Regions from separate parts of the Weissella koreensis KACC 15510 genome, predicted to be linked through region 2. Evidence: predicted binding sites of a transcription regulator. Region 2 holds the regulator's gene; each other region holds the start of a gene.
The links. The regulator Rex, encoded in region 2, represses fermentation and respiration genes when NADH is low (regulators of the CRP and FNR family bind a similar motif). The targets are predictions, from matches to a motif close to TTGTGAANTANTTCACAA.
Positions count from the first base shown of each region.

Region 1 (10,916 bases), 220 kb from region 2:
AGCAGTCACTAACTTTAACGGATGATAATTATGTTGCTGATGTATATTCGTTTACGAAACAAGAAACTAATCATATTATCGTTGATAAGCGCTTTATTCAAGCGGGTGAACGGATTCTATTGATTGATGACTTTTTAGCAAATGGTCAGGCGGTCCAAGGAATGTTAGAAATTGCTAAGGCTGCCCAAGCCGAAGTAGTTGGGGCGGGAATTGTCATTGAAAAGACCTTCCAAAAAGGAAGAGCGCTCTTGAATGAGCAAGGGCTTAAAGTCGAGTCTCTTGCACGGATTCAAGCTTTTGAAGATGGTAAAGTTATCTTTGCTGAGGCATAGCTTAAATTAAAAACAATATACTAGATGATATAAAAAAACGACGTACTTGGAGCTTGTTTGTTAGCCGTAAAAGGGTCGTTTTTTATTTACTGTAAAGAGCGTATAATTTGACATACAGTTCGGATAGAAAAGGTGAAAAAATGCGAAAACAAGATGATTTTTATGCAGCAATTAATGGTACATGGGAAGAACAAGCTGAAATTCCAGCTGACAAGCCCCGAACAGGAGGGTTTAATGATCTTAGTGATGCAATTGAGGAGCTAATGTTAGCAACCTCTGATCAATGGCAAGCTGGTGAAAATTTACCAGATGATGTCGTTTTAAGAAATTTCATTAAATTACATCATTTAACTACTGATCAAGCTCGGCGTAATGAAGTGGGATTAGCTCCAGTTAAAGACATTCTTCAACAAATTTCGGCGCTGAATTCTTTTGATGAATATACCCAAAATATTGCACGTTTTGAAAAACTAGCTTGGCCAAATGCCATGCCATTTGGGATCGCACCTGATTTTAAAGATGCTCGGACCAATGTTTTATGGGCTGATGCACTGGGAACGATTTTACCTGACACAACTTATTATGAACCTGGGCATGAAAAAGGGGCGGAACTATTAGCTGCTTATCGTGAAACCACATTACCAATTTTAATGAAGTTTGGTTACACAGAAACCGAAGCCCAAACCTTATTGGATCAAAATATTGCTTTGGATGCTCGGATTGCCAAATATGTATTATCAAATGAAGAAAATGCTGAATATGCCAAGTTATATCATCCTTATCAATGGGATCAATTTAAGGCTTTGGTACCGAATTTGCCTTTAGCAGATTTTATGCAGGAAATGATTGGAAGCCAACCGGATCAGATTATTGTGCCAGAGGAACGTTTCTGGCAAAATGCTGATCAGTTCTATTCTGAAGAAGCTTGGCCATTATTGAAAGCACACTTATTGATTGATGCAATGCTGGACTATACTAGCGTCTTGACCGATGAAATGCGTATCATGGGTGGCGCCTATGGCCGTATTATTAGTGGGACACCTGAACCTAGTTCAACTAAAAAGGCAGCTTATTATTTGGCAGCAGGACCATACAGTCAAGCACTGGGATTATGGTATGCTCAAAATAAATTCTCGTCAGATGCTAAAAAAGACGTAGAATTGAAAGTTTCCACAATGATTGATGTATATAAGGAACGTTTGGAGAATAATAGTTGGTTAGCAGAACAGACGCGTCAAAAAGCCATCAAGAAGTTAGATACGATTGTGGCACATATTGGTTATCCAAATGAATTACCACAACGTTACTATGATAAGGTGATTGATGAAAACAAGAGTTTGTTTGATAATTTCCAAACTTTGAGTGAACAATCAATTCAATATGAATGGGCTAAATGGAATCAACCTGTCGACCGAACGGAATGGCATATGCCAGCCCATATGGTTAACGCTTATTATGATCCCCAACAAAATCAAATTGTCTTTCCAGCAGCTATTTTACAAGCGCCATTTTATGATCTAAAACAAAGTTCATCAGCCAATTATGGCGGAATTGGGGCAGTTATTGCCCATGAAATTTCGCATGCTTTTGACACTAATGGAGCGTCATTTGATGAAAATGGAAGTTTAAATAATTGGTGGTTGCCTGAAGATTATGCTGCCTTTGAAGAACGAACCCAAGCGGTAATTGATCAATTTGATGGTTTGGAATCATATGGGGTTAAAGTTAATGGTAAATTGACTGTTTCAGAAAATGTTGCTGACTTAGGTGGTTTATCTGCAGCATTAGCAGCTGCAAAACGAGATGCTGATTTTTCAGCTAAATCATTTTTCATAAATTGGGCTACTATTTGGCGGATGAAAGCACGTCCTGAATTTATGCAGATGATGGCTAGCGTCGATGTACACGGACCTGCCAAATTGCGGGTTAATGTACAAGTTGCTAATTTTGATGAGTTCTTTCAAACTTTCGATGTAGAGAAGGAAGATCAGATGTGGCGAGATCCAGCGCAACGAATTCAAATTTGGTAAAAATAAAAAGGCTAAGGCAATATGACCTTAGCTTTTTTTGTAGGGGTTAACCTCAAAGAAGGCCTACGATGGTCAATTAGGTTTGGGTAAAATATTTAAAAATTTGAACTAGATGTCCAAATTAATTTAAATATACGAATTTTATTTATCCACTTTATGAATTTTATTTCACAAAGTTTAAAAAATAACGAGTGGGTGAAAATGTTAATGAAAGCGCTATCAAATTAAAACGTTTCACAAATTCTACTTCTAATCCTTATTTAATCAGCACTTTGCGTTGATTATCATGCTGAATTGGTGTTGACAAAAAGATTATACTTGATATAATTAACATTGTTAATAAATACACAAATGAAAATAAATAAGCGAACATATATGGGAGAAGTTAACATGGCTGAAACAAAAGCACCGAAAAAAGCAAAAAAAGTCTTAACACCCGAAGAAAAAGCAGCGCGTATGGACGCCGCTGTTAAAATGACTGGGGAATTAGTTGAAAAGGCCCAGAAAGCTGCAGTAGAGTTTTCAACATATACGCAAGAACAAGTTGATAAAATTGTTGCTGCGATGGCCTTAGCTGGTTCAGAAAATTCATTGCTACTAGCTCACGAAGCTGTTGAAGAGACAGGCCGTGGAGTAGTGGAAGACAAGGATACTAAGAATCGCTTCGCCTCAGAGTCAGTTTATAATGCAATCAAGAATGACAAGACTGTTGGTGTCATCAATGAAGATCGTGTAACTGGTAAAGTTGAATTAGCTGCTCCACTTGGGGTTTTAGCTGGAATCGTTCCTACGACTAATCCAACTGCAACATCAATTTTCAAATCAATGTTGACAGCAAAGACTCGTAATACGATTGTTTTCGCTTTCCATCCACAAGCTCAAAAGTCTTCAGCACATGCAGCTAAAATCGTTTATGATGCTGCCGTTGCTGCTGGAGCGCCAGAAAACTTCATTCAATGGATTGAAAAGCCTTCACTTGAAGGAACTACTGCTTTGATTAAGAATCCAGGAATTGCCTCAATTTTGGCTACTGGTGGTCCTTCAATGGTTCACGCAGCCTTGACTTCAGGTAACCCATCAATGGGTGTTGGAGCCGGTAACGGAGCTGTTTATATTGATGCAACTGCTGATGTTAAGCGGGCTGTTGAAGACTTGTTGTTGTCAAAGCGTTTTGACAACGGAATGATCTGTGCTACTGAAAACTCAGTTGTTGTTGCTAAGGAAGTTTATCCTGCCTTCATGAAGCAAATGCAAGAGCAAGGTGCTTACTTGGTACCTGCTAAGGATCACGAAAAGCTAGCTGAAGGAGTCTTCGTCAAGAATGCTTCTGGTTACGGGGTTCAAGGTCCAGTTGCTGGAATGTCTGGTCAAAACATCGCTAAGCGCGCAGAGATCAAGGTTCCTGCTGACAAAGATGTTTTGATGTTTGAACTTGATAAGAAAAATATCGGTGAGGCCTTATCATCAGAAAAGCTTAGCCCATTATTGTCAGTTTACCAAGCTGGTTCACGTGAAGAAGGAATTGAAATTGTTCGCGCATTATTGAACTACCAAGGTGCTGGACATAACGCTGCTATCCAAATTGGGGCGCAAGATGACCCATTTGTAAAGCAGTATGCTGACGCTGTTGAAGCATCACGAATTTTGGTTAACCAACCAGATTCAATTGGTGGTGTTGGAGATATCTATACTGATGCTTTGCGTCCATCATTGACGCTTGGTACTGGATCATGGGGGAAGAATTCATTGTCACACAATCTTTCAACTTACGATTTGCTAAATATCAAGACGGTTGCCCGTCGTCGTAATCGTCCACAATGGGTTCGCTTGCCTAAGGATATTTACTACGAATCAAACTCAATTACTTACTTACAAGACTTAGAAAACGTTTCACGTGCCTTTATTGTTGCTGATCCTGGAATGGTTCAATTTGGCTTTGTAGATAAGATCTTAGACCAATTTAATTTAAGTGCTACACCAGTGAAGACGTCATTGTATGGAACAGTACGCCCTGACCCAACTATCAGCCAAGCCGTTGATATTGCTCGTCAAATGGCAGCCTTTAAGCCAGATACTGTGATTGCATTAGGTGGAGGATCAGCTTTGGATGCCGGTAAGATTGCTCGCTTCTTGTACGAGTATTCAGTTTCTCACCCAGGCATCTTGGAAGATGATCAAGCTTTGATGTCATTGTTTGGAAAGTTGCAACAAAAGTTTATGGATATCCGTAAGCGAATTGTTAAGTTTGAACAAGCTAGTTCAACCCAATTAGTTGCTATTCCAACAACATCAGGAACTGGATCAGAAGTGACACCATTCGCAGTCATTACGGATGATGAAACTCACGTTAAGTATCCTTTGGCTGACTATGAATTGACACCACAAGTTGCGATTGTTGATCCAGAATTTGTTATGACGGTGCCAAAGCGTACAGTTGCTTATTCAGGAATGGATGCATTGTCACACGCACTGGAATCATACGTTTCAGTAATGTCTTCAGAATTCACTCGCCCATGGGCTTTGCAAGCAATTAAGTTAGTCTTTGAAAACTTAGTTACATCATACAATTATGATCCAAGTCACCCAACACTTGAAGGGCGTGAAGCTCGTACTAAGATGCACTACGCCTCAACTTTGGCTGGTCAATCATTTGCGAATGCTTTCCTTGGAGTAAATCATTCACTTGCTCACAAGACTGGTGGAGAATTCGGTTTGCCACACGGATTGGCTATCACAATTGCAATGCCACATGTTATTAAGTTTAATGCGGTGACTGGTAACGTTAAGCGTACACCATTCCCACGTTATGAAACTTATACAGCCCAAAAGGACTATGCTGATATTGCTCGTTACCTTGGTTTGAAGGGACAAACTGATGCCGAATTGGTTGATGCTTTGTTAGCTGAAATCAAGAAATTGACTGATGCATTGGATATTGATGTTACTTTGTCAGGTAACGGAGTTTCTAAGAAAGACTTAGAAGGATCAGTTGATAAGTTAATGGATTTGGTTTACAACGACCAATGTACTCCAGGAAATCCTCGTCAACCACGTTTGGAAGAAATTCGTCAACTTTTGATGGATCAATTCTAATCAAATAAGAATCAAAAAATGCTAAAAAGCTCATATAAGGAACTGATTAAATAATCGCATTTTACCAATTTGGGTGAAGTTGAGATAAAACCTTGAGTTTTTGAACATATTAGAGAGAGGCTGGGGCTTTTGTTCCAGCCTCTTTTATCATAATAAAAGACTAAAATATGATGAAATATAGTGCTCATTATTAAATGTTAAAAGATGCTAAATTTAAGGTTGAAACGTTATGATTAAAATGATTAGGTCCTTTGTGAACCTAGATTATTGAAAATCAATACTGTCTCATATAATAATCCCCGTTTCGGTCTGAAATACGTTAAAATAAAAGAAAAAGGTTACGTTAGAATCAGGCTTAAACGAATTGATTGAAATGGGATAAAAGTTAAACGTTATTATCCGTAAATATAAAGTTAAAAATGATCTAAAATGCTTTATTAAATTTAAGCGACAGTATTTTAAAGTGAGAATGAGCGAGGGGAAACTGATGAAGAAGCGTATTGTAATTGTTGGAGCTGGTTATGCTGGAGTTATGACGGCTCGTAAATTAGCTAACCAATTTAATCAAAAATCAGAATATGAAATAGTTTTGATTGATGAGCATCCCTTTTTCACGTACCGTACGAGTTTACATGAAGTGGCGACTAAGCGGATTGAACCTAACGCCGTACAATTTGATTTACGACAGCTTTTTATGCATCAAAAAAACGTTAAGATTGTGACAGCACGGGTTGAAAATATTGATGCAAATCAACATATCATTCATACCTCGATAGGACAGGTGGATTATAATAAGTTGATTTGGGCTGGTGGTGTTGAGGCACGGTCTGATGTTCCTGGAGTGAATGAATATGGTTTTCCGTTTTGGAGCTTGGACCAAGCAACTTCTCTGCGAGTACATATAGAAGAAGTCATTCGGCAAGGCGCAATTGAATTAGATGAAGATATTCGACAGCAAAAATTACGGCTCGTTGTGGTTGGTGGCGGTTATCTGGGGGTTCAAATTCTTGGTGAACTACTGGATGAACGTAGAATTTTGGCTAAAGCGAACCAACTTCGTAATCGCGAAATTGAATTAACCTTAGTCGAATCTAAAGCCGAAATATTATCAGATTTAGATGATGCTCGGGTTAGTCATAAAGTTGAAAATTACTTAAGGCATCAAGGCGTCAAGGTTTACAAAAAGAAAGCTGTATCAGAAATTTTTGAAGATCATTTAGTATTGAATGACGGTGATAAGATTATGACTAATACCGTTATTTGGGCTGGTGGTACGCAGGGTCGAACGCAAATGACTGAATTGGATTTAAGTCAAGATGAAGAACGACATCTGCAAGTTACACCTGAAATGCGGATTCAGGATCAAGCTGATATTTATGCATTGGGTGACTCAGTGATTCAGCCTTTGCCAGCGCATTTAAAAGAACGGAAGGGTTCAGAAACCTTAATGCCTAAACGTGGTGAACATCGTTATTTCTGGCCTCAAAATGTGCATAATGCAGTCAATCAATCAGGTAAATTAGCCAATAATATTGCGGTTAAATTATTAAATCATGGAGATTTAAGTGCTTTTAAACCGAAAAGTCAACGGATTTTTATTTCTGTTGGATCACGGTATGGGGTCGCGATTTTTAAAAATCGTTTAGCGGTAACTGGATTTTGGGCACGTGAGTTTAAGCATTTAAGCAATTTACATTTTTTGGCCCAATTGGGATCAACTTATCAAATACATCAATACTTAAAGCGTGAAATTTTCTCAACGCCGCAACATATGATTTCTGGACAAGGAAATGTTTCCAATGTCGGAAATACCTTGTGGTCTTTGCCGTTACGTTTAGCGACGGGAATATTTTTGATTATTACTGGGGTTGCGATTGGAGGGGGAATTGGTTCTATCTTTGCGGGAGTAGGAATGGCCCTGTTCTTTGGATTTATGACCACAATTGCTGGCTTTATGACTTTTTTGTTGTCGCTTGTAATGCTGGGAACTTCTTTTTCAATTTCAGCGTTGCTACTCCCCTTTGTCGGAATTGCTTTGATGAATGGTGCCGGACGTTCATTTGGGGTTGACTACTGGTTAGTTCCATTTATTCAAAAGAATTTAGGAATATTTATTACTGGTGATAGTCAAGCTAGCTATAATGACTTGGAAGATGAAAAAAGATAAAATTAGTATTTATAATATAATTAAAAAGGGAGCTCGGATTTTTCCAGGCTCCCTTATGATATATTGCAAGAATCTTTAAATTAAAATTACTGCTTATTTATGTTATAGGTTGGGGTGTTGAGCAGCATAAAAAGCTAGGACAATTCCGTGAGCGACTGAAACGTTGAGTGAACGAACGCTTCCTGCTTGGGGAATATAGAGCATTGCATCAGAAGCTTTAATTAATTCATCAGCGAGGCCAATTTGTTCTTCACCAAAAATGAAGGCTGCCTTTTTAGCTAATTTGGTTTCAAAAAGGTTGGTTGGTTGGTAAGATTCAATGTTATCAATCGCGTAAATGGTATATCCTTCAGCATGTAGTTGATCAAAAATAACTTGATAATCGGTTACTCGATGATGTTCAATATGTTCGTAGTTATATGTTCCAACTGATCCACGACGATCCCATTTTTTTGAACCCTCTGGTCGATCGGGGAAAGATTGATTAACTGGATTAAGGAATATTAATTTGCGAGTCGCAAAAGCATTGCTATTACGTACGGCTGTAGCCTTGTTAAAATCATGCGTTAAATTTTGCATGATTGAAACGGCTTCATTACGTTTTTCATCCAAATCTGCTCGAATGGCTTCATCAGACATATTTTTATAATAATCAGTGACATTCCGATAATCATTGGAATGGTTTAAATCGATTTCAGACATAGTTAATTTTTACCTCGTTTAAATTAAATTCGAAGGCACTACCTTTTAAACTAGTGAAGATTGATTCATCAAAAATCAAATAAGCTAGAATAAACACAGTACGATACTCTTATTGTAACAAGAAGCTAATGATATTTGGTAGAATATCGTAGAGATTAAAATTAAAATTTTTAAGGATGTATGAATTATGATTGAGATTAAAAATTTAACATATACATATCCTAATCGCTCCGAACCGGCGTTAGAACAATTAAACTTTAACATTGAAAAGGGGGAATGGGTGGCAGTAATTGGTCATAATGGTTCTGGAAAGTCGACATTGGCCAAATTATTGACCGGTCTTTTGAATACACAATCTGGTCAGATTAAAGTTAATCAATTAGTAATTAATGAAGAAAATATTTATGAAATTAGAGATCTTGTTGGGATGGTTTTCCAAAATCCAGATAATCAATTTGTCGGTGCCACGGTTGAAGATGATGTCGCCTTTGGGTTGGAAAATAGACAAGTTAAACGCGAAGAGATGTATCAACGAGTTCAAAATGCATTAAAACGGGTTGGGATGCAAGATTTTGCTACAAGGGAACCGGCTCATTTATCTGGTGGGCAAAAGCAGCGGGTTGCTTTAGCGAGTGCTTTGGTAATTGAACCAAAAATTTTGATTTTAGATGAAGCTACCGCTATGTTAGATCCTAAAGGCCGCCGGGAAATGATTGAATTAGTACGTAATCTTAAGGCGGAACTAGGTGATGAATTGACAGTTATTTCAATTACACATGATATTGATGAAGCGGCGCACGCTGATAACGTGATTGTGATTAATGATGGAAAGTTAGTAGAGATGGGTCAACCAGATCAGGTTTTCAATAATGCTGAAAAACTAATTCAATTAGGATTAAATGTTCCATTTGCGGAACAACTCAAAGTTAAGCTGGCACAGCGTGGGATTAAAGTGCCGACAACTTATGAAACAATGGATGGGATGGTGGATTGGATATGGCAATCAATTTCCAAGAAGTAGGTTTTACCTACCAAGTTGAGTCACCTTTTGCTGTGCCAGGCGTACATGATGTTAACTTTACGATCCCAAAGCAGCAATTTACGGCTGTGATTGGGCATACTGGTTCGGGAAAATCGACAATGTTGCAATTGTTGGACGGATTGATTTTACCGCAGAGTGGTAAAATTGAAATCTTAGATCAAATGGTCACGCCAGAAACGAAATTAGCAGCTACGAATGAAATTCGCCGCCATGTGGGAATGGTTTTTCAGTTCCCTGAGGCACAATTATTTGAGGCGACCGTCTTAGAAGATGTGATGTTTGGCCCTAAAAATTTTGGTCATAGTTCTGAAGAAGCCAAAACTTTAGCATTAAAAGCATTACGTCTGGTTGGTATGCCTGAAAAATTTGATGATCAATCACCTTTTGATTTATCAGGTGGTCAGATGCGTCGGGTGGCTATTGCAGGAGTGCTAGCGTTAGAACCGGAAATTTTGGTTCTCGATGAACCAACAGCGGGTTTGGATCCACAAGGTCAACAAGAACTGATGGCGCTATTTGCACAATTGCAACACGAATATGGAATGACAATTATTTTGGTAACCCATCAAATGGAATTTGTAGCACAATATGCACAACATGTTTTAGTATTTGAACATGGAACAGTTATTAAAACGGGAACGCCTGAAGAAGTCTTTTCAAATCAGCAATGGTTACAAACAAAACAATTAGATGTTCCGATGGCTAAGGCTTTCGCAGATCGATTAGAGAACAAAGGTATTAAACTCGAACATGTGTTAAACCTTGACGCTCTAGCTGATCAATTGGCGCAAAAAATAAGGGAGGCCAACAAAAATGTTTAGTAAAATTTTGATTGGTCGTTATTTGCCGGGTGATTCAGTGATTCATCGTTTAAATGCACGAGTTAAGTTGGTTTTGAGTATTGCCTTTATTTTTATGATTTTCTTAGCAACTAATTGGCCAGGCTATCTTCTTGCGACGGCTATTACTTTATTAGTAGTGAGCTTAACTAAACTGGGCTTTGGTGTTTTCTTGCGGGGTGTGCGGCCTTTGATTTTTCTAATGCTGTTTACCACTGTTTTGCAAATTTTATTTGTGACAACTGGTCATGTTTTGTGGTCATGGGGTTGGTTGAAGATCACTAGCGATGGATTAGTTAACGGGGTAGCTATTTTTATCCGTTTTATGTTAATTATTATGTTTTCTACGGTCTTAACATTGACGACGACACCATTAGATATTGCAGATGCGCTTGAAACGTTATTGCGTCCCTTACAAAAAATCAAAGTTCCAGTCGCCGAGTTAGCTCTAATGGTTTCGATCGCATTGCGCTTTGTACCAACTCTATTGGATGAAGCAGAAATGATTATTAATGCTCAACGAGCGCGAGGTGTTTTGTTCAATGAGGGGAGTCTGGTGAAACGAGCGAAAGCTTTTATTCCAGTGTTGATCCCGTTGTTTATTAATGCAATTAAACGGGCTATTGAATTAGGGGATGCAATGGAGGTGCGCGGCTACCGAGTAGGGGTCGAACGTTCTAAATATCGGATGCAAAGTTGGCACAAAATTGA
Region 1 is NC_015759.1:894,728-905,643, forward strand. It holds gene WKK_RS04305 (xanthine phosphoribosyltransferase) at 1-332, shown strand, start outside; gene WKK_RS04310 (M13-type metalloendopeptidase) at 473-2,362, shown strand; gene adhE (bifunctional acetaldehyde-CoA/alcohol dehydrogenase) at 2,753-5,455, shown strand; gene WKK_RS04320 (FAD-dependent oxidoreductase) at 5,943-7,622, shown strand; gene WKK_RS04325 (TrmH family RNA methyltransferase) at 7,725-8,324, opposite strand; gene WKK_RS04330 (energy-coupling factor ABC transporter ATP-binding protein) at 8,512-9,345, shown strand; gene WKK_RS04335 (energy-coupling factor transporter ATPase) at 9,321-10,187, shown strand; gene WKK_RS04340 (energy-coupling factor transporter transmembrane component T family protein) at 10,180-10,916, shown strand, end outside.
Region 1: a site for Rex is predicted at 2,696-2,713, ahead of adhE (bifunctional acetaldehyde-CoA/alcohol dehydrogenase). Genes of this name have one in related genera too.

Region 2 (10,916 bases):
AGCAAACTCATCATCTAAATAGATATTATAACGTTGGTTCTTTTTTGTCTGAGTGACACGTGTTACTTCAGCCATTTAAAACTTCCTTTTTATGCTTGAAAGGTTTCTAAATCCATGGATGCCTGAGTCCACTCTTCTTCAAGTTGATTTAATTTTTGTTGTAAAGCTTCTATTTGTTGTGTTAATTCGGTCAATTTACCCAAATCTGAACCATTAGCAGGATCATTCAATTCTGTTTCTAATGGCTCCATCTGCTCCATAATTTCTTCCATTGCTGCTTCAGCTTTGGATACGGCGCGTTCTTTTTTACGAAGCTCTTTTTGCTGTTCACGCGTAGCTTGGTATGTTGGTGTCGCATCATCACTAACCTGTTCGGCAGTCACTTCATTTTCGAGCGCCATTTGGGCATCTCTTTGTTCAATTTTTTCTAAATAATAATCATAATCACCGTCAAAGAATTGCGTTCCATTTGCAGATAATTCAACAACTTCAGTTGCAACCTCATTAATAAAATAACGATCATGTGACACAAAGAAAATGGTCCCATTATACTCATTTAAAGCTGTTTCTAAGACTTCACGTGAATCAATATCTAAATGATTGGTCGGCTCGTCTAAAATCAAGAAATTATCTTCATTCATCGAAAGCACGGTTAGTAATAACCGTGCTTTTTCGCCACCAGAAAGTGCTGTGACTTTTTTATCAACATCTTCCCCCGTAAACATGAAAGATCCTAAAATAGATCGTACATCTTTTTCCGGTAATTTAGGATGTAAATCCCAAACAGAGTTTAATACTGTCTTCTTTGGATCTAACGTTGCTTGCTCTTGATCATAATAACCAACTGTAACATTAGCACCCAGTTTAAACGTTCCCGCTAATGGTGCTAATTTACCTAAGATCGTTTTGATTAAAGTAGATTTACCAACCCCGTTTGGTCCAACTAAAGCCACGGCATGTTGTTTATTGACCGCTAAATTCACATTTTGGGATAGTACCTTATCTGCTTGATAACCCAAGCTCAGTCCTTCAACTTGAAGGACCTCATTCCCTGAACTTTGAGCAGCTTGAAAAGTAATATGTGCTACCCCTGATTCATTTTTAGGTGCATCCAAAACTTCCATCTTTTCAAGTTGTTTACGTCGAGATTGAGCTCGTTTTGTGGTTGAAGCTCGCACAATGTTACGATTAACAAAGTCTTCTAATTTAGCAATTTCACTTTGTTGCCGATCAAACGCCTTTTGCTCTGCTGTAATCTTCGCAATCTTTTGCTCCATATAGCGGCTATAGTTTCCTTGGTAATGATCCAAAACTCCAGAATGTACCTCATAAACTTCATTTACTACTCGATCTAAGAAGTAACGATCATGCGAAACAATTAGCAGTGCTCCTTGATAATTTTGTAAATATTTTTCTAACCATGCCAAAGTCTGCATATCCAAGTGATTGGTTGGTTCATCCAGTACCAAAAGATCTGGTTTCTCTAATAATTGCTTTGCGATCGCTAAACGAGTTCGTTGACCACCGGAAAGATCAGAAATTTTTTGTGAATAAAACGACTCGTCAAACCCAAATCCATGTAAAACGCCACGAATAGTTGCTTCATATCCGTAACCATTTAAAGCTTCAAAATCATGCTGAATTTGATCATATTCAGTAAGTAGACTTTGATAAGATTCACTTTCATAATCAGTCGTATTAGCAATTTTTGATTCCATTTGATGCATCTGTTGTTCTAATGTTTGCACCTTTTTAAAACTGGCTAACATTTCATCATACACACTTAAAGTTGAGTCCATCCCTGAATTTTGGGCTAAATAAGCTAGCTTTAATCCTTTTTTAGAAGAAACAACCCCTTCATCTGGTGATTCCTGACCAATTAAAATTTTTAGTAATGTAGATTTTCCTGCCCCATTTCGTCCGACCAAACCAATTCGGGATCGATCTTGAATCTGCAGCGAAAAGTGTTCAAAAAAAGTCACGCCATTGAAGCGTCGACTGACATCATTTGCTTGTAAAATTATCATTTTTAACTCCATTTAATAAAAGAGGCTGAGACAAAAATCGTCTGAGCCTCATTTTATATTTTTTTTAGTTACTTATATCATTATCGATAAAATAAAGTAACGTTTGCAACTCATTCGTTAAGTCCACGTTTTGAACATGCACCTTCCGAGAAACATTTAACCGCATTGGTGTAAAATTCAAAATACCTTTGATACCACTTGCTTCCAAGCGGGTTGCAATTGTCTGAGCCGCATCAGCCGGCACTGTCAACATTGCTACATCAATCCTTTGTTCCTCAATTTGTTCTTCTAATTCATCCATTGAGAATACTGGAACGCCACTTTGAATTGTATTAATTAATTCCGGCTTAACTTCAAAAACAGCAGATACTCGCACATTAGAAGTTTTTTGAAATTTAAAATTCAACAAAGCATGTCCCAAATTTCCCAAACCAATCAAAGCAACTGAAGCCAAATTATCTTGATTTAATTCTCCAGCAAAAAATTCAATTAATTCAGCGACATCATAACCATAGCCACGCTTACCTAATGCTCCAAAACACGAAAAATCACGACGAATGGTCGCAGCATCAATTTTAACAATTTCAGCCAAATCAACGGAAGAAATCTTAGTTTTTCCTTCATCTAGTAATAACTTGAGATAACGATAATAAATGGGCAACCGTTTAGCAGTTGCACGAGGAATTTTTTGTTCTGTCATGTTAACTCACCTTAATCTTATATAATTTAGTTAATATATAATTAGTGTAGCACATCCCCATAACTTTGTGAAACAAAAAACAATTATTTTTTTAAAAGTTCTTGTAATTCATTTAATAACATCAACGCTTGGAAAGGCGTTGAATTTGCCAAATCGGCATTTTTAACCCGTTCAACGACTTTATTTTGTTCATCATTGTCAGGTAATGTATCAAATAATGACATTTGTGTTTTAGAGTCTGCAACATCAGTTAATTTCACAAGCTCAGGAATTTTAGTTTGCTCAGGTGTTTCCAATTGATTTAAAATCACTGTTGCTCGTTCAATCAATGTCTGAGGCAGACCTGCTAATTTCGCAACGTTAATTCCATAAGACTGATCAGCTGGTCCCGCTAAAACTTTGTGTGAGAAAATCAATTCTCCATTTTCTTCATGCGCACCCACATGTACATTGAACAGTTGTGGTAGTTCTTGATCCAAACTAGTCAATTCATGATAGTGGGTTGAAAATAGCGTTTTAGCATGTACATTTTGATGAATATGCTCAATAATAGCTTGCGCTAGGGCCATTCCATCAAAGGTAGCCGTTCCTCGTCCTAATTCATCAAATAGAATTAAAGAATTTTTAGTTGCATTTTGTAACGCCGTATTTGCTTCCGACATTTCTACCATAAAGGTTGAATTTCCCGAAATTAAATCATCAGCTGCCCCAATTCTAGTAAAAATTTGATCAAAAATTGGTAAATCAGCACTTTGCGCAGGTACAAACGAGCCAATTTGAGCCATAATCACGGTTAAGGCCAATTGACGCATATAAGTTGATTTACCAGACATATTGGGTCCAGTAATCAGCATGATTTCTTGATTTTGATCCATCATAATATCATTGGCAACATAACTTTGATGCCCCAAAACTTTTTCAACAACGGGATGGCGTCCACCAACAATTTCTAAATGTTGTTTTTGATTAAGTCGTGGTCTCGTAAATTGATTTTTTTGTGCAACATCAGCTAGTGAAGTCAAAACATCTAACGTTGCGATTTGTTTAGCCAACCGTTGTAATCGTTTAATATTAAGCTTAATCTGTTCGCGTACTTGAGTAAATAATTGATATTCTAATTGGCTAGATTTCTCTTCCGCTTCTAAAATTTTTTGCTCATGTTCTTTCAATTCAGGGGTAATAAAACGTTCGGCATTAACTAAAGTTTGTTTTCGTGTATACCGATTATCATCTAATTTATCAATGTTCGCTCTAGTAACTTCAATATAATAACCAAAAACTTTATTAAAACCGATTTTCAAACTATTAATCCCAGTCGCTTCACGTTCGGTAGCTTCTAATTCAGCCAGCCATTGCTTTCCATTGTGCATGACATCTTGGTAAGCATCGAGCTGATCGTTATAACCTGCCTTTATCAACCCACCATCAGTAACTGACAATGGTGGGGCCTCAATAATGGCCGTTGAGATCAACGCTTCAAGATCCGTAACTGGGTCAATTTGACTGATTAACCCTCCAAAAACGGCAGGATCTAAATCTTCCAATAATTCCAAAATAGTAGGAATTTGACGTAAGGAATTACGAATCTGCAATAAATCACGGCCGTTTGCGCTACCGTATGCGACCCGACCAACCAGACGTTCTAAGTCATAAACACTTTTTAACGCACTTTGCAAATCATTCTCAATCAAAAAATTCTGCATGAATTGTTCAATTTTGTCATATCGACTCATTAAATTTTGTTGATCAATTAACGGTTGCTCAATCCATTGTTTTAATAGCCGTCCACCCATGGCAGTTTTAGTTTCATCCAAAAGCCACAACAATGTACCACTTCTTTGCTGTGTGCGTAAATTAACCGTTAATTCCAAATTAGCTCGTGAATTCCGGTCCATTTTTAAATATTGAGCAACTTCGTAAGCACGAGCTGGTTGAAGATGATCTAATGCTCGTTTTTGTGTCGTATGCAAATATGTGATTAAAATTTGGGCTGCCGTTAAACTAAGATCTGATAAATCCTGCACTAAATTTGCTTGATTATCTGGTACCGTCTCTAATGCTTGCGTTGAAACCATAATACCCAAATTCGTCAAAGAAGCGGTTAAATCTGCTGGCAAAATCTTATCAATAACAATTTCTTTCGCCGCTAAACGGGCGAGTTCATTCAGGACGGCAGTCGTTGAAATTAAATCAGTAGCTGCCATTTCACCTGTTGATAAATCAGTGTAAGCAAATCCATAATGATTAGCATCTTCGGACGTAATTCCCACTAAATAATTATTATCTTTAACAGACTCTCCATTCACGTTCATCCGCGTTCCAGGTGTAATCAATTGAACAACTTCACGTTTGACCATCCCATCGGCTTGACTTGGATCTTCCATTTGTTCCACTACAGCTACTTTGTAACCTTTATCCACTAAAATATCTATATAATTTTGAGCAGCATGATGAGGAACCCCTGCCATTGGGACTGGATTAGGTGAATTTTTATTTCGTTGAGTTAAAGTAAGTTCCAAGATTTGGGACCCCAAAATGGCATCCTCATTAAACAATTCATAAAAATCGCCTAAACGATAAAATAAAAAGGCATCGTGATACTGTGATTTAATTTCATTATATTGTTGCATCATCGGCGTTTCTTTACTTTTAACCATTTAAATCTCCTTGGTCCTTAATTATTGGTCTATTTTTTATTTATCTTTATCTTCAGATAATAAGTCAGCTAAACCGGCCAAAGGCGTATTAGTAGCTTGTTCTTCGCCATTTTCTTGTTCGGCTAAGTAATCATCTTCTGATATAACTTCCCATCCATCCCCAGTTGGCATAGCTTCTTCTTCTTCACCTTCTGCCAAGATTTGCAATGGGATTTGTAAGAAAATGTATTGTGCTAAGACTTCATTAAAATCAATAACATCATCTTTCACTAAAATAACAGATTCTTCAATCTCATACCGATCTGCATGTTCAGTTTCGCGAATGTAAACTTCGTCGATCATAAAGTCCAAAGGAAATTCTACTGGGCGAGCTGAACGAGTTGAAGGTGTTGTAAGTTGTCCTGTAACATGTGCATGGATAATAACATCATCGCGTTCCATACGTGCCCAACCTTGTACTTGAACAGGCTCCAAACTCAAAATAACATCCCCAAACATTTCTTTGGTCATGGCTTCTAAGTTTAATTCTTCTTGAAACTCCATTGGTTCTTGTTTATATTTTAATAACTCACTAAAATTCCATTTCATCTTCTTACTCCCTCTTCATTTTAAATTATTGTTTTCGATACGGTTGACGTTTAGTATCTTGTGGTTTTTCATCAGAATTACTTCGCAACATATTATATAAACGACCAGCTCTAAAATCTAGTTTTAAGAGACCCTTTAAATTATTTTGATCAACCTTACCAATAATCGGCAAAGTGAAATTTTTACGCCCATGTTTTAGCCATAACTGTCCGTTAGCATTAAAAGCCAAGGGTCGAATATAAGGTTGTTTCAAAGCAACCTTCATTTCAATTTCACTCACATTTAACAATAAGTATAAAATGCTCCGTTGCAGCCGACTATAGGTATATCGTTTACTTTTAAATTGTTGCATAAAGACATTCCAATCGATTTGCTTCGACTCAGCATTCTTTTCAACCGTTTCTAGAAGACGATATGCTAATCCATCATTTAACTGATAAATAGACTCCAATTGTTCTACCGGTGTCGTTAAGACTTTATAATGAAGTAAATCCCACATATTTGGTTCATAATCTAAAAATGGTGCCTCCATTAGTAATTGTTGCGTGCCCGTCGGCAATTGTTGGCTTAATTTTTCTTTGGGTAACCCATTCTTTAAAACATGTCGAATTCCTGAGGCACTCGCAAAGTCTTCGTCAGAAATTTGTGTAGCATGATATCCACTCCCCTGACGCTGTAATGGCATCAAGGCAACCTGATCTTGCGCGTCCAATTCAAGCACTGCTAATGCATAACTTAATCCCAATAAATAATTAGGTTCATTGATCGTGACGCCTAACTTATCCATTAAAACTGTATTAAAATTACTTGCATAAGTTGTCTGATAATTGTGAAATTCATCAGAATGAGTAGTTACATCCCGAACTGTTCGCGCTAATTTCATAAAATCCCATTGAGCGTGCTCTGCTCCAAAAACAATTGTGTCAACTCCTGCAGCTAACAAGATTTGAACTGCACCTTTAGCAAAAAAAGGACCTGGTTGAATTGAAAAAGCCACCGGCAATTCAATAACCAAATCCACTCCATTTTGAACCGCCGCCTGCGCTCGTTTCCATTTATCATACATCGCAGGAACCCCGCGCTGTACAAAATTTCCACTCATTACAGCAATTGCTGTTTCAGCCCCACTCATCGCCTTTGCTTGTTCGAGGTGGTATTCATGACCAGCATGAAAAGGATTATATTCGGTAATTAATCCAACTGCTCGCATCAGCTATCCTTTCTTATTTGCACTAAAAAACCAACGTGGTGTTTTTTCATCAGGCTTTGTTTGACGACCAAAATCACCAGTAACTTTAATATTTTCAAATCCCGCTTGTTCCAGGGCTTGAATATATTTTTTCAATTCATAAGTTTTTTCCGTATGAATTTCTGTTAATTGCTTATATCCGTCAATTTTCTCATCATATACAAAGAAAATTAATTCGTGCTCCACCGTATGTTCTTCACCTTCAACACCATATGAATTCCAAAGAAAAGCCGTTTCATCATCATGAAAATTATACATATATCCTGGATAATATTCATCGGTTTGATATGGTGAAATGACATCAAATAAGAACTGTCCACCGTTTTCTAAATGGTTAGCTACTTGTTCAAATGCCATTTTAGTTTCTGCTAAACTACCAAGATAATTAAATGAGTCAGCAAATGAAGTAATCGTTTGAAAATGATTTGGATAATCAGACCATTCTCGCATATCCCCTTGAATCAAGGGTAAATCCACTTCAGCCGCTTGCGCATTTTCCTGAGCTAAAGATAACATTTCAGTGGATAAATCAAAAACCGTCACATCATGGCCAGCTTTTATTAAGCGAATTGCTAAGCGCCCAGCACCACCAGCTAGTTCTAAAATCTTACCTTGCGGATTTTGAATATTTTTTTGTGCATACTGAAACCAGTCATCATAAGCTTCATCATCAAATAATTCATCATATAACTTTGCAAAGGTTTGATAATTTTCCATTAAAAGTCTTCCTCAATGATCCAGTCTGTGATATCAATCTCTTCACCTTGTTCAGACCAAAGTTGTTCCAATCCATAAAAATGACGTATTTCTTGTTTGAAAACATGAACGGTTAAATCACCGAAATCAAGAACAACCCATTCCCCAGAATCACGACCTTCATGTTGATGAACTTCAAATCCAGCTTCTTTCATTTGATCCATAATTTCTTGAGCAATCGCCAAGACTTGACGATTTGATGGAGCATCCATAATCAACATTACATCAGTAAAGATTGAAGTTTCATGTATGTCCAAGGCCACTAAATCTTCAGCCCGCTTTTGGCCTCCAGCTTTTACAGCTACTTCTAACATTTTCATCATTGTGGTTTCAATCATAATTATTTATTTTCCATTCTTATTTGGTTGACCATGTATTATAGGTCAATAGTGACAAAGGGAAGACCCTCTGTTTATTTTTAATTAAATATTCTAATGTATGTTGGGCTTGCCAACCAACACTAGCAGCTAAGTCTTCAAATGCTAAAGCTCTTACTTCATCAACCCCGGGGAAGTCTCTGGCACTTTCAATATAATCAGCCATAAAAATAATTTGTGACACGAGCGTCATTTCTTCAGCCCCCGTAGTATGTTGGCGGACTGCATCTAAAATAATCGAATCATTAATTCCTAATTCACTTCGAATCATTTCTGCTCCAACAACTCCATGCCAAATATTATTTCCCCAAGGTAATAAGCTAGTGGATAGATGATATTCTTTTATAGCTTCGATAAAATCTTCATCGGAACGTTCTTTTGTATAATCATGTATCAATGCAGCTATCGAAACAATTTCAGCTTCGACTTGCCATTTTTCCGCTAACTTCAAGGCCATCGTTTCAACTCGTAATACATGTTGATATCGATAATCTGATAAAGCAGCTCGTACGGTTGATAGTAATTCTAAACGAGTCCCAGGATAATAACGTTTTTGATACTCTAAGTTATTCATTTTGATACAGTCCCTTCTCTACAATATAAGCCGCCACTAAATCTGGTACTAAATAACGAACACTTTGTTTTTCTTTAATTCTTTGCCGAATTTTAGTAGAGCTAATATCAAGATTAGAAACAGTTACAAATTCAACTGGATAATCAGTCACTGGATGTTCTTGTCCTGGACGATTAACCCCAACAAATTGCACCATTTGGCTTAATTCTTCAATTCTATACCAAGTTTTAAGGTAAGCAACCTCATCGCCACCAATTATAAAGTAATAATCATAATTTGGATGAATTTCATTTAAATAACGCATAGTGTCATAAGAATAGCTAATTCCACCACGGTTAACCTCTGCCTGTTCCAACTTAAAATGTTGATTACCATAAATTGCTGCTTTGACCATTTGGGCACGATCAGATGCATCGATGGCCATTTTGGGATCAACATGTGGCGGTGTTGAATTTGGCATAAAATAAACTTGCTCAAGCTGTAAATCAGAGGCTACCTGTTCAGCAATAATAAGATGCCCCAGGTGTGGAGGATTAAACGTACCACCGATAATACCAACACGGTGTCGCTCTTGATCTAATTCAGTAGCTACTTGTGTTTTTGGAGCTAAAGTATTCACTGTTTTAATCATAAGATCCCCCTTTTGATTTACTATAGCTTATATCTTTTGTACTGCAATTGAGTAGTTACGGTACTTTGGATCACGTGCTTGATCAAACAAAACTAAAGTGTGACCAATGGTTTGGACAACTTTAATTGAAGAATTTGATTCAATAAATTCCTTAACTTCATCAACTGTTACATCAGAATTATTCAAAATATTAACTTTAAATAATTCGCGTTTTTCCATGGCTGAACCTAATTGTTCCAACCAATTTTCCGTTAATCCTTGTTTCCCAACACTAAAGAGGGGATTCATAGAATGAGCTGAAGCTCTTAAATAACGTTTTTGCTTTCCGCGTAATTCAATCATTTTTATATCATAGCCTTTCGTGTCAAAACTGAAACTCCTTTTGGTGCCCAAGCTGCAACAACAACTTGACCCGGTACTGTAACCCAGCCCAATCCATCAATCACAATATCAGTCTTTTCAGTTGTTTTAAATTCATGTCTTTTCAATGGTGGTAGATCTTCTAAATTCACTTTTTCAGGTGGTGTCAATAATACACCCGCGTGCTTAGCATAAAATTGATCTGCATTATCTAATTTGGTCCGATGAATCGGTAAATTATTTTCAAAATATGCCGTAATTCCAGATTTGGGTCCCTGAATAAAATCAAATCGGGCCATTGCTCCCATAAAGAGTGTTTGTTCGGCATTCAATTGATATGTTCTTGGTTTTAATTCCTTTTGGGGTGAAACATATTTTAAATCTTGAGGTGTAAGATAATGAGCCATTTGATCTGGATGAATAATTCCAGGAGTATCAATAATATTTGATTGATCATCCAATGAAATCTCAATTCGATCTAATGTAGTTCCTGGGAAACGTGATGTAGTGATAACATCATTCTTTTCACCAGTAACATCCTTAATGATTTGATTAATCAAAGTTGACTTACCAACATTAGTGACCCCTACTACATAGACTGAACGTCCAGCTCGATATTTTTCGATCATATCTAATAATGCAGGTACATCATCACCATTTTTACCAGAAGTTAAAGCAATATCAATGGGGCGCAAACCAGCTCGGTTAGCTTGTTGACGCATCCATTCTTTGATTTTTGCTCGTCTTAAGGCATGGGGTAAGATATCAACTTTATTTCCCACAAGCAAAACAGGATTGCTTCCAACGAAACGATGTAGACCAGGAATAAGTGATCCACTAAAATCAAAGACATCCATCACATAAACGACCAAGGAATCTGTCGTTGAAATTTGATCCAAAAGACGACGGAAATCATCATCCGTTAAATCAACCGGTTGAATTTCATTATAATGTCTTAACCGGAAACAACGCTGGCATAGCACTTCCCCGTTTTCAA
Region 2 is NC_015759.1:1,111,590-1,122,505, reverse strand. It holds gene WKK_RS05405 (RecX family transcriptional regulator) at 1-75, opposite strand, end outside; gene WKK_RS05400 (ABC-F family ATP-binding cassette domain-containing protein) at 90-2,027, opposite strand; gene WKK_RS05395 (redox-sensing transcriptional repressor Rex) at 2,092-2,727, opposite strand; gene mutS (DNA mismatch repair protein MutS) at 2,811-5,384, opposite strand; gene WKK_RS05385 (YceD family protein) at 5,421-5,972, opposite strand; gene WKK_RS05380 (nucleotidyltransferase) at 5,998-7,182, opposite strand; gene WKK_RS05375 (class I SAM-dependent DNA methyltransferase) at 7,186-7,938, opposite strand; gene rsfS (ribosome silencing factor) at 7,938-8,315, opposite strand; gene yqeK (bis(5'-nucleosyl)-tetraphosphatase (symmetrical) YqeK) at 8,335-8,928, opposite strand; gene WKK_RS05360 (nicotinate-nucleotide adenylyltransferase) at 8,921-9,559, opposite strand; gene yhbY (ribosome assembly RNA-binding protein YhbY) at 9,587-9,901, opposite strand; gene yqeH (ribosome biogenesis GTPase YqeH) at 9,904-10,916, opposite strand, start outside.

Region 3 (10,916 bases), 580 kb from region 2:
GTTGTTCTTCACTCTAGGAATTTTGATTGTTTACCGGATTGGTGCGTACATTACTGTACCGGGTATTAACCCTAAAGCACTGACTGAGGTTGCTAATTCTGGGCTCGGAAGCATTTTAAATATGTTTAGTGGTGGTGGTTTGACGAATTATTCATTGTTTGCAATGGGTGTTTCGCCTTATGTCACTGCTCAAATTGTGGTTCAATTGTTACAAATGGACATTGTGCCTCGGTTTGTCGAATGGTCAAAACAAGGTGAAGTTGGTCGTCGTCATTTAAACCAAGTCACACGGTATTTGACTATTATCCTGGCTTTTGCACAATCAATTGGAATAACGGCTGGTTTTAATCAACTTAGCCAAGTTCAATTGGTTAAAACGCCCGATATTAGAACTTATCTGATGATTGGGATGATTTTGACTATTGGAACAATGTTTGCTGTTTGGCTAGGTGAAATGATTACTCAATATGGTTTGGGACAGGGTGTTTCAATGTTGATTTTCGCGGGAATTATCGCGCGAGTGCCAGCTGGAATATACCAACTAATCAAAGAAAATATTTTGCAAAATTCAAATAAAGCACAAGGTTTGTCATTATTTGTCGGACTATTGTTGCTATTGATTATTGCAATTTCATTTGTTACCTGGTTCAATCAGGCTATTCGTAAAATTCCAATGCAATATACGCGTCGATCAGTTGGATCTGGTAGTTCGTCGTATTTACCCTTGAAGGTGAACGTTGCTGGAGTTATTCCAGTTATTTTCGCTTCATCACTACTTGTTACTCCACAAACAATTTTGCAAGCATTTGCAGGTAAGTTTGGTGGACAAGGTTGGTATACTACTGCGACAACGTGGTTTTCAATGCAAACCTTGCAAGGTGGACTTCTTTATACATTACTAATTGTTCTGTTTACTTTCTTTTATGCATTTGTTCAGGTTAATCCTGAAAAAGTTGCAGAGAATTTACAAAAACAAGCTAGTTATATTGTTGGAGTTCGTCCTGGTCACGATACTGAGAAGTGGATGTCGGGTCTCTTGATGCGTTTGTCATCAGTTGGCTCAATCTTCTTAGGGGCGATTGCATTGGCACCTATCTTAGCTACACATTTGTTTGGCTTAGATAGTAACCTAGGTATGTCTGGAACATCATTATTAATCGTCATTGGAGTTGCTATCGATTTGATTCGTCAACTCGAAGGCTTGATGATGAAGAAAGCATATGTCGGTTTTATTCACGAAGGAGTTAAATCATAATGAGTTTAAATATCATGTTGTTGGGCCTACCAGGTGTTGGTAAAGGGACTCAAGCTGAGATGATCGTGGAGACTTATCGTTTGCCACACATTAGTACGGGCGATATGTTCCGCGCTGCAATGGCAAATGAAACTGAGTTGGGATTAAAAGCCAAGTCATTTATGGACGCTGGTAATTTAGTTCCCGATGAAGTTACAAATGGAATCGTTGAAGAACGTTTATCTGAAGACGATACCAAAGGGGGATTCATCTTAGATGGATTTCCTCGGAACTTAGACCAAGCAACTGCTTTAGACGAAATGTTATCTAAGCAAGGTCGCAAGTTAGATGCCGTATTATACTTTACTGCTGATGAAGCAGTCTTAGTTGATCGGATGATGGCACGCGGTCGCGCAGATGACACTCCTGAAGTGATTAAAAATCGTTTGGCGGTTAATGGAGAATTAACAGCACCAATTGCCAATTATTATGCAGAACAAGGCGTTTTGCACAAGATTGATGGTGCGCGTGAACTCGAAATGATTTTTGCTGACGTAAAAGAGTTGCTTGATAATTTGAAGGACGCCTAATTGTTCAGGTCAATCAAATTTTGGTTGAAGTGGTATAATTAGATGTTACGTTCTTCATTCTGACAACGAAGGAGGCATTAAACGTGGCCAACGATGTTATTGAAATTTCTGGTGTGGTAAAGGATACTTTACCAAATGCCATGTTTACCGTTGAATTAGAGAACGGCGCCGAAATCCTTGCGCATGTCTCAGGTAAGATTCGAAAGAACTTTATTCGAATCCTTCCAGGAGATCATGTTAAAGTTGAGATGTCGCCATATGATTTGACTAAGGGACGGATTACTTTCCGTTTTAAGTAAGCAAGTCGTAAAATTATTTTGGAGGTAAATACAATGAAGGTTCGTCCATCAGTAAAGCCTATGTGTGATAACTGTAAAGTTATCCGCCGTAACGGACGTGTGATGGTGATTTGCACAAATCCCAAGCACAAACAACGTCAAGGTGCTTAATTTATTAAGCTTTGATAATCAATTAAAACTATAGGAGGTAAAAGTAATGGCTCGTATTGCAGGAATAGATTTGCCTCGCGATAAGCGTATCGTGATCGCATTGACATATGTATACGGAATCGGTAACACTACTGCTCAAAAGATTTTGGCAGAAGCTGGAGTTTCTGAAGACGTACGTGTTCGTGACTTGACACCCGACCAAGAAGATTCAATTCGCGCAATCGCGGATGGAATCAAGGTGGAAGGTGACTTACGTCGTGAAGTATCAATGAACATTAAGAAGTTACAAGAAATTGCATCATACCGTGGAATTCGTCATCGTAAGGGATTGCCTGTTCGTGGTCAAAATACCAAGAACAACGCCCGCACGAGCAAAGGCCCAGCTGTTGCAATTACAGGTAAAAAGAAGTAATTAATATCTGTAGAAAGGAGTTATATTCATGGCAGGTCGTAATAATCGTAAGCGTCATATTAAAAAGAATATTGAAAGTGGTGTTGCACATATTCACGCAACATTCAACAATACGATCGTAATGATCACTGATGTTCAAGGTAACGCTGTTGCTTGGTCATCTGCTGGTGCTCTTGGTTTCAAAGGTAGCCGTAAGTCAACGCCATTTGCTGCGCAAATGGCATCTGAGGCTGCTGCCAAGGGAGCGATGGAAAATGGTATGAAGACAGTTGAAGTAACTGTTAAGGGTCCTGGTTCAGGACGTGAATCTGCTATCCGTGCTTTGGCCGCTGCAGGTTTGGAAGTTTCTTCTATTAAAGACGTAACTCCAGTACCGCATAACGGTTCTCGGCCACCAAAGCGTCGTCGTGTCTAATTGCGCTTTGCAACTAGTTCACAGCTAAGCTTTGATGAAAGGGGTAACAAACAATATGCTTGAATTCGAAAACCCAAAGATCACTCTTGTTGAAGATAGTAACAATTACGGTAAATTTGTAGTTGAGCCTTTAGAGCGAGGCTATGGAACAACGCTTGGAAATTCTTTGCGTCGTGTATTGTTATCTTCATTGCCAGGAGCAGCGATCAATTCTGTACAAATCGATTCTGTTTTGCATGAGTTTTCAACAATCGAAGGGGTTGTTGAAGATGTTACGCAAATTATTTTGAACTTGAAAAAAGTTTCATTACAGATCGAAAGTGATGAGGAAAAAACACTTGAAATTAATGTCGCTGGACCAGCAACGGTAACCGCAAGCGATATTACTGGAGACAGTGATGTAACCATCTTAAATGATGATTTATTCATTGCAACTGTTGCAGCGGGGTCTACCTTGCACATGACTTTGACTGCTGAACGTGGTCGTGGTTATGTTTCGGCTGATCAAAATAAGGAATTGCATGAAGATTTGCCAATCGGCGTTCTTGCAATTGACTCTATTTTTACCCCTATCGAACGTGTAAATTATCAAGTTGAAAGCACTCGTGTTGGTCAACGTGATGATTTTGACAAACTCACTTTGGATGTCTGGACCGATGGTTCATTGACTCCAACAGAAGCTGTTTCTTTAGCTGCACAAGTTCTTTCATCACATTTGAACGCATTCGTTGAAATGTCTGAGCGTGCAGTTAAGGCTCAAGTGATGGTCGACAAGGAAGAAACTGTTGCGCCTAAGCATACTGAGATGCCAATCGAAGAGCTTGACTTATCAGTTCGTTCATATAATTGTCTCAAACGGGCCGGAATTAACTCTGTTCAAGAGTTAGTAGACCGGACAGAAACACAGATGATGTCTGTTCGTAACCTCGGTCGGAAGTCACTTGACGAAATCCAAGATAAACTTGCTTTGATGGGTCTTGGATTCCGTAAGGAAGATTAATTAAACAGATAATACCAAAGAAGGAGGAATGACTCATGTCATACCGTAAGTTGGGACGTACAAGCTCACAACGTAAGGCTTTGTTACGTGACTTAACAACATCATTGTTGATCAACGGTCGTATCGAAACAACTGAGGCTCGCGCCAAGGAAGTTCGTAAGACTGCTGAAAAGATGATTACGTTGGGAAAGCACGGAGACTTGGCTTCACGCCGTAAGGCTGCAGCTTTCTTGCGTAATGTTGTTGCTGATGTACAAACTACAGAAGACGATAACGTTAAGGTTGAAAACGCTTTGCAATACTTGTTCAATCAAGTTGCACCTCGTTTTGAAGGCCGCGCGGGTGGATACACTCGTATCTTAAAGACTGTACAACGTCGTGGAGACGCTGCACAAATGGTTATCTTGGAATTGGTTGACTAATACGTTAGCGCCAAAATCGATAAACATTCTTTAAAATCTCCAAATTATTAAACATAAACCGTTATGATGGTGGCACTAGGCTTAGTCTAGGTTGAATGGCCCCATGCTGGGTCACGTTTAATAATTTGTGAGGTTTTTTTTGTACAATTAAACTTTATAATTTCATTCGGTTTAATATTTTGAAATAAGTGAATTAATGTATATGTATATGGTTGAAAATAGTTTGCTTACATAATAAAAATCAAATAAAATCATTTACAAACGACAAGAAAACGATTACAATAATATATGTAAAAACATTCACATATAAAATAAAAATGTTATTCAAGAAATGGGAGAAATAAAATGAAAGCAGCAGTTGTTCGCGAAAATAATGATGGATATGTTGATTTGATTGATGACTGGGAACCACGTTCCTTGGCATTTGGAGAAGCGCTAGTTGACGTAGAATATGTAGGTATTTGTCATACTGATTTGCATGTTGCTGCTGGAGATTTTGGTGATCCTAATAAGATGGGAACTCAAAACGGTAAATTCCGTCGGGTTATTGGTCATGAAGGAGTCGGTCGAGTATCTAAGCTTGGTGAAGGTGCAAGTGATTATTTGAAGCTTGGTGATCGTGTTTCAATTGCCTGGTTCTATGATGCTTGTGGAGTTTGTGATTACTGTGTTTCTGGAAATGAAACTTTCTGCCGTAATGCTCGTAACTCAGGTTATACAGTTGATGGTGCAATGGCTCAACAATGTGTGGTTAATGCTAAGTATGCTGTTAAAGTTCCTGAGGGACTTGATCCAGTTCAAGCAACATCAATTACTTGTGCCGGAGTGACAATGTATAAGTCATTAAAGGTTGGGGAAACAAAGCCAGGACAATGGGTTTCTGTCCATGGGGCTGGAGGTCTAGGAAACTTGGCCGTTCAATATGCACATAACGTCTTTGGAGCTCATGTTGCCGTTATTGATGGAAACGATGATAAACTTGAAGCCGCTCGCCTTAACGGAGCCGAAGTTTTGGTTAACCGTAAGAAAGAGGATGTTGTCGCTCGTGTGAATGAACTAACTGGTGGTGTTCACAATGCTCAAGTGACAGCAGTTAACGATGCAGCATTCTCACAGGCGGTCAATGTTTTACGTCCAATGGGTAAGTTGGTTGCAGTTGCGTTACCACAAGGTGATATGTCTTTGAATATTGCTAAGACCGTCTTAGATGGAATTGAAGTGCGCGGATCACTAGTTGGAACGCGTGCTGATTTGAAAGAAGCCTTCCAATTTGGGGCTGAAGGTAAAGTTACCCCAATCGTTGAAAAAGTTCCATTCTCAGAAATCAATTCTGTTATTGATGAAATGAAGCAAGGATCAATTACTGGACGTAAGGTAATTGACTTTACTACTTTGTAAAATAAATTTAATTTTAAAATGAAATTGTAGCGATTTAGCTACAATTTTTTTGTTTATAATTAATAGAAATATTAATAAATTGTTATTAATGTTTTAATAAATTAGATTAATTTAAAATGTTAATTGTAAATTATAATTTTTAATTAGTAATAGTTGTTCGGTTTAGATGAATAAATTCATAGCAACAATTTATGTAATAAGAAAAGATAGTATAAATTTAATGTGACGTATAAATGGCTCAAAGACGAGGTTGTGGACGCTTTTATATGTAAAAATACAGTTGGATATAAAAGAATTTATCAATTGAAAAAATTAAGGTTAAACCTACTATTCATGATATGCTTATGAAACAGAAATGCATTCATCAATTAGTTTTGGAGGGCGTCATGGCAGGAAACGAAATGCAGTACCGAGAGAACACGTCACAAATTCACAAAGAAATATATCTACTATTTAAACAAGCTAATATTATTCAGGATTGCTTAATTAATGATATCCTGTGTGCCATGCATGCGATTGAACGGCAAAATGGTGTTATTTATCTGGGCCGAATTCATGATAGCCGTACTTATCGAATTAGTTGTAATCCGAATGATGATGGATTTAAATTAGTTTTTAAAAACTATGAAGATCGAAATCGATTTGCTTGTGCTTTTGAAACCTTATGCCGGGAACTAGGTTTGCAATTTTATAAGTATTTTTAGTGGATTGAACACATTGAACATTCATATCAAATTATGGTAATTCAATTATGATTTGCCATAATTTTTTATTTGGAATTTTATTCATATATAGTATTTTAAGTTTAGGAATGGTAAAATATATTTTATTTCGACTATCCAAATTTATGTAAAAAAAACAAATAGAAAAGAGATTCTATCATGCAAGTTAAGAATAAATCATTTCATCCTTGGCGTTGGATTATTAGTATTATTTTAGTTATTGCTATTATTTTTGGAGCTGCAGGTGGTTATTTTTTTCATGTAGCTGAGGTGCGCGCAAATAAGTCCTTTATCCAAGGTAAGTCCATAAAAGCTGGAGCACCTTTATATCAACAACAAGAAGATTGGAAAAGCTATGATAAAGCTCTGTGGAATCTTAAGGCTCATGATGGAACTAATTTACAAGGATACTATGTTAAGGCCGACCAACCGACGACAAAGACAGCATTAGTCATTCATGGTTTTGGCGTGGATCATCAAGCGATGATGCCCTATGCGGCGATGTTTCATAAGAATGGATACAATGTATTATTGATTGATAATCGGGCTGCGGGTAAGTCAGGTGGTAAATATATTGGATATGGTTTCTTAGAAGCCCAAGATGCTAAAGAATGGACACAAAAAATTGTTCAAGAAAATGGTAATGATTCACAAATTGTTGTGATGGGGGCTTCACTTGGTGGTGCAACTACTATGATGCTATCAGGGATGAATCCACCTAAACAAGTGAAGGCCTATGTCGAAGATGCTGGGTACAATTCAATTAGTGAAGAATTATTGTTCCAAGCCAATTCCATGTATCATTTGCCTAAATGGTTGGCGAAACCTTTGGTAAAAGTGGTATCATTGTATTCTAAAATTTTTGCTGGGTATTCATATAAGCAAGGAGAGGTGAGTCAATATCTTGCAAAAAATAATCGACCAATGATGTTTATTCATGGTGCGGAAGATTCGTTTGTACCAACAAAATTTGTATATGATAATTATCGTGCTCAAAAAGGGCCAAAACAATTATTAGTGGTTCCTAATGCTGAGCATGTTAAATCATATGCTACATTAACTAAAAAGTATGAACAAAAGGTCGAAAAATTCCTAAATAATTATATAAAACAATAATAAGTTAACGATCTATATTTAATCTATCAAATTTTTAATCACCGATAGTTGTGGCATTTGTTATACTAGATAGTAGTAAACAATGACTAAATGAGAGTGGATAAATATGACAGAAGAACATTATTATACAAAGAATCCTACGATCGAACATGACGAAAAAGCTTGGTCATTTCCGATGTTTCAACATAACCTAACTTTTACCACTGATTCTGGCGTTTTTTCACGTCAGACCGTTGATTTTGGAACCCGCACAATGTTGGAAAGCTTTAATCATGATCATTTACCAGCAGGTAAAATTTTAGATTTAGGTGCTGGTTATGGACCAGTAGCAATTAGCTTAGCAAAAATTTTACCTGATCGGCAGTTTGATGCAGTTGAAATTAATGAGCGAGCAGCGGCTTTAATACAAAAAAATGCTGCAAAAAACCAAGTAATGTCTCAAATTAAAGTAATTCAATCGGATCAATATGAAAATGTAACAGACCAATATGCAGCTATTTTAACTAATCCACCGGTGCGTGCTGGTAAAGAGGTGGTAAATGGAATGTTAACTCATGCTATTGAACATCTGGTGATAGGTGGAACTTTGACTGTTGTTTTACAGAAAAAGCAAGGGGCGCCATCTGCTAAAAAGCTCATGGAAAATGTTTTTGGAAACGTTCAAACTATTGCGAAAAATAAAGGTTACTACATTTTGGAAAGTATACGTAATCAATAATATAAAGGCTAGGTCAAATTGGCCTAGCTTTTTTACCAGGTATTGATGGAGGAAATGTTAATGTTAACAGAACAACAAATTCATACTTTCATGGGGGCTGCCTTAGTGGAAGCTAAAAAAGCTTATGCCTTAGGTGAGGTCCCAATTGGAGCGGTGGTGGTATTAGATGGTCAAATTATTGGGCGTGGTTTCAATCTACGTGAACGGTTTGAAGATCCAAGTCAACATGCCGAATTTCAAGCTGTTTTAGAAGCTAGCCGGCAACAAAAAAGTTGGCGTTTGCCCGAAGCAGAGTTGTTTGTCACCGTTGAACCTTGCATAATGTGCGCAGGTTTATTGCAACAAGCGCGGATTAAGACGGTATATTATGGAGCTGAAGATTATAAAGCCGGTGGAGTACATTCAATGTATCATTTATTGGAAGATGATCGATTAAATCATCAGGTAGAGGTGCATCAAGGGGTTAGGGCAACAGAGGCCAGTACCTTAATGAAAGATTTTTTTAAAGCTATTCGGATACGACAAAAGGCTGCTAAAAAAGCGCGACGTCAAAGAGAGGATCAAAATTAATTATGGGATTAACAATTTTGTTTGGTGATGGTACTAAAGATCGAGAATTAGCCTTATTAGAAAAGATTAAAAAAACACGGCAATCAAAAAAAGATGGTCAATTTTTTTATTTAGTACCAAATAAAATAAAATTCAAAACTGAAATTAATGTTTTAAAGCGTTTGGCGCAACTCGATCATAGGAGTGGATCAGCTTTGGTAACTCCTAAGGTTCAAGTTTTCTCCTTGTCAAGATTAGCTTGGTATTATATGAACGAAACCAAGTTATATCAAAGAGCAAATTTATCACCTGAAGCGCTAGTAATGTTAATTCAAAGCCTTTTGAATGAACACCAAACTGAGTTGAAATTATATGGTAACTTATTGAATAAGCAAGGTTTTATTAGCCAAATGGCAAGTCAAATCCAAGAAATAAAGCAGGCTGGGCTAACATGGGATGAGGTCCAGGCAATGGCCGATAACCTTGATGATGAGCCTGTTCTGCAAAATAAATTATTAGACTTAGTTTTGATTGGTACAAATTTAGACGATGAATTAGGGCAGCGCAATCAATTTTTGAATAGTGATTTATTAGGCGTTCTAAAACAATATTTATTGCGGGGCGAGGTAGATTTGTCATCACAATATTTTTATATCGATGGTTATTCACAAATGACTCCATCAGAAGTGGGCGTAGTTGAAGCATTAATTGCTATGAGCGCCGAGGTCACTATCGCTTTGCCTGGTGAAAATGGTTCGGCATCACATCTTAATCATAATTTAGATGAAAATGAATTGTTTTTTGCTCCTAAAAGATTGGCACAACAACTACAAGCGGCTGCACAAAGCTATCTTCAAACAGTTGTTATTCAGGCGATTGATCAAGAACGTCCGGTTAAATCAGGCTTAAAAGGTATTTCTGATTTTTGGATTGAATATGAACATAATGGGATTCCAGCCCCAACTAAAAATGATGATATTGAATTATGGGGGGCGACTTCTAAGTATCAAGAAATTGAGCAAATTGCTCAAAAACTTCATAACGAGATTATCAATGAAAAAGCACGTTACCGTGATTTTGTATTGATGACACCAGATCTGGGGCAATATCAAAATATAATACCGGCTATTTTTGCTAAATATAATTTGCCTCTATATCTTGATAATGATCAGATGATGACGAATCATCCATTGATAGCTTTTGTTAAACAGTTGCTTAATTTGAGTCCTCAATATTCATTAAATTCAATTTTAAACTTGCTTAAAACGGAGTTATTAATTCCAAAAGATACAGATATAAAAGCTTATCGAGAGGCGCTGGCAATTACTGAGAATTTTGCTCTTTCAAAGAATTATTTTGGTCAACGATGGATTGATCCAAAAGTCTGGAAATATGATTATCAAATCGACGAGAATAGTGAAGAAAGTTTACGCCAGCGGGCTAGTGAAAATGATGCGCAATTAGCATTGATTCATGATCAAATCTCTCAAAAAATTGCACCATTTTTAACTCAATTATCCCAAAGCCCTAACGTCCGTCAGATGGTGCAGCAATTGTATCAATTCCTGAAAGATCAAGGTGTGGATCAGCGAATTTTGGTTTGGCGAGACCAAGCCGTAGCTAATGGTGATATGGCTGCAGCACAACAAATGGAGCAAGTTTGGAATCAATTAATGGCGATATTAGATGATACTGTAACGGTTTTTGATCAACAAAGTTTAACGATATCAGAACTAAATGAAGCCTTGATGGCCGCGTTTAGTAATGCTAAGTATTCTGGAATTCCCGCTGCAATGGATCAAGTGTTAGTAACGGAAACAGGAATGGTTCAGTTGGTTGGAGTGCCTAATGTGATTATTTTTGGTGCTACCAATATTAATTTACCAGCGAC
Region 3 is NC_015759.1:534,489-545,404, reverse strand. It holds gene secY (preprotein translocase subunit SecY) at 1-1,255, shown strand, start outside; gene WKK_RS02605 (adenylate kinase) at 1,255-1,824, shown strand; gene infA (translation initiation factor IF-1) at 1,908-2,123, shown strand; gene rpmJ (50S ribosomal protein L36) at 2,157-2,273, shown strand; gene rpsM (30S ribosomal protein S13) at 2,320-2,685, shown strand; gene rpsK (30S ribosomal protein S11) at 2,714-3,100, shown strand; gene WKK_RS02585 (DNA-directed RNA polymerase subunit alpha) at 3,156-4,100, shown strand; gene rplQ (50S ribosomal protein L17) at 4,136-4,522, shown strand; gene adhP (alcohol dehydrogenase AdhP) at 4,868-5,920, shown strand; gene WKK_RS02570 (hypothetical protein) at 6,307-6,624, shown strand; gene WKK_RS02565 (alpha/beta hydrolase) at 6,802-7,758, shown strand; gene WKK_RS02560 (class I SAM-dependent methyltransferase) at 7,865-8,476, shown strand; gene WKK_RS02555 (nucleoside deaminase) at 8,537-9,046, shown strand; gene WKK_RS02550 (PD-(D/E)XK nuclease family protein) at 9,049-10,916, shown strand, end outside.
Region 3: a site for Rex is predicted at 4,811-4,828, ahead of adhP (alcohol dehydrogenase AdhP). Genes of this name have one in related genera too.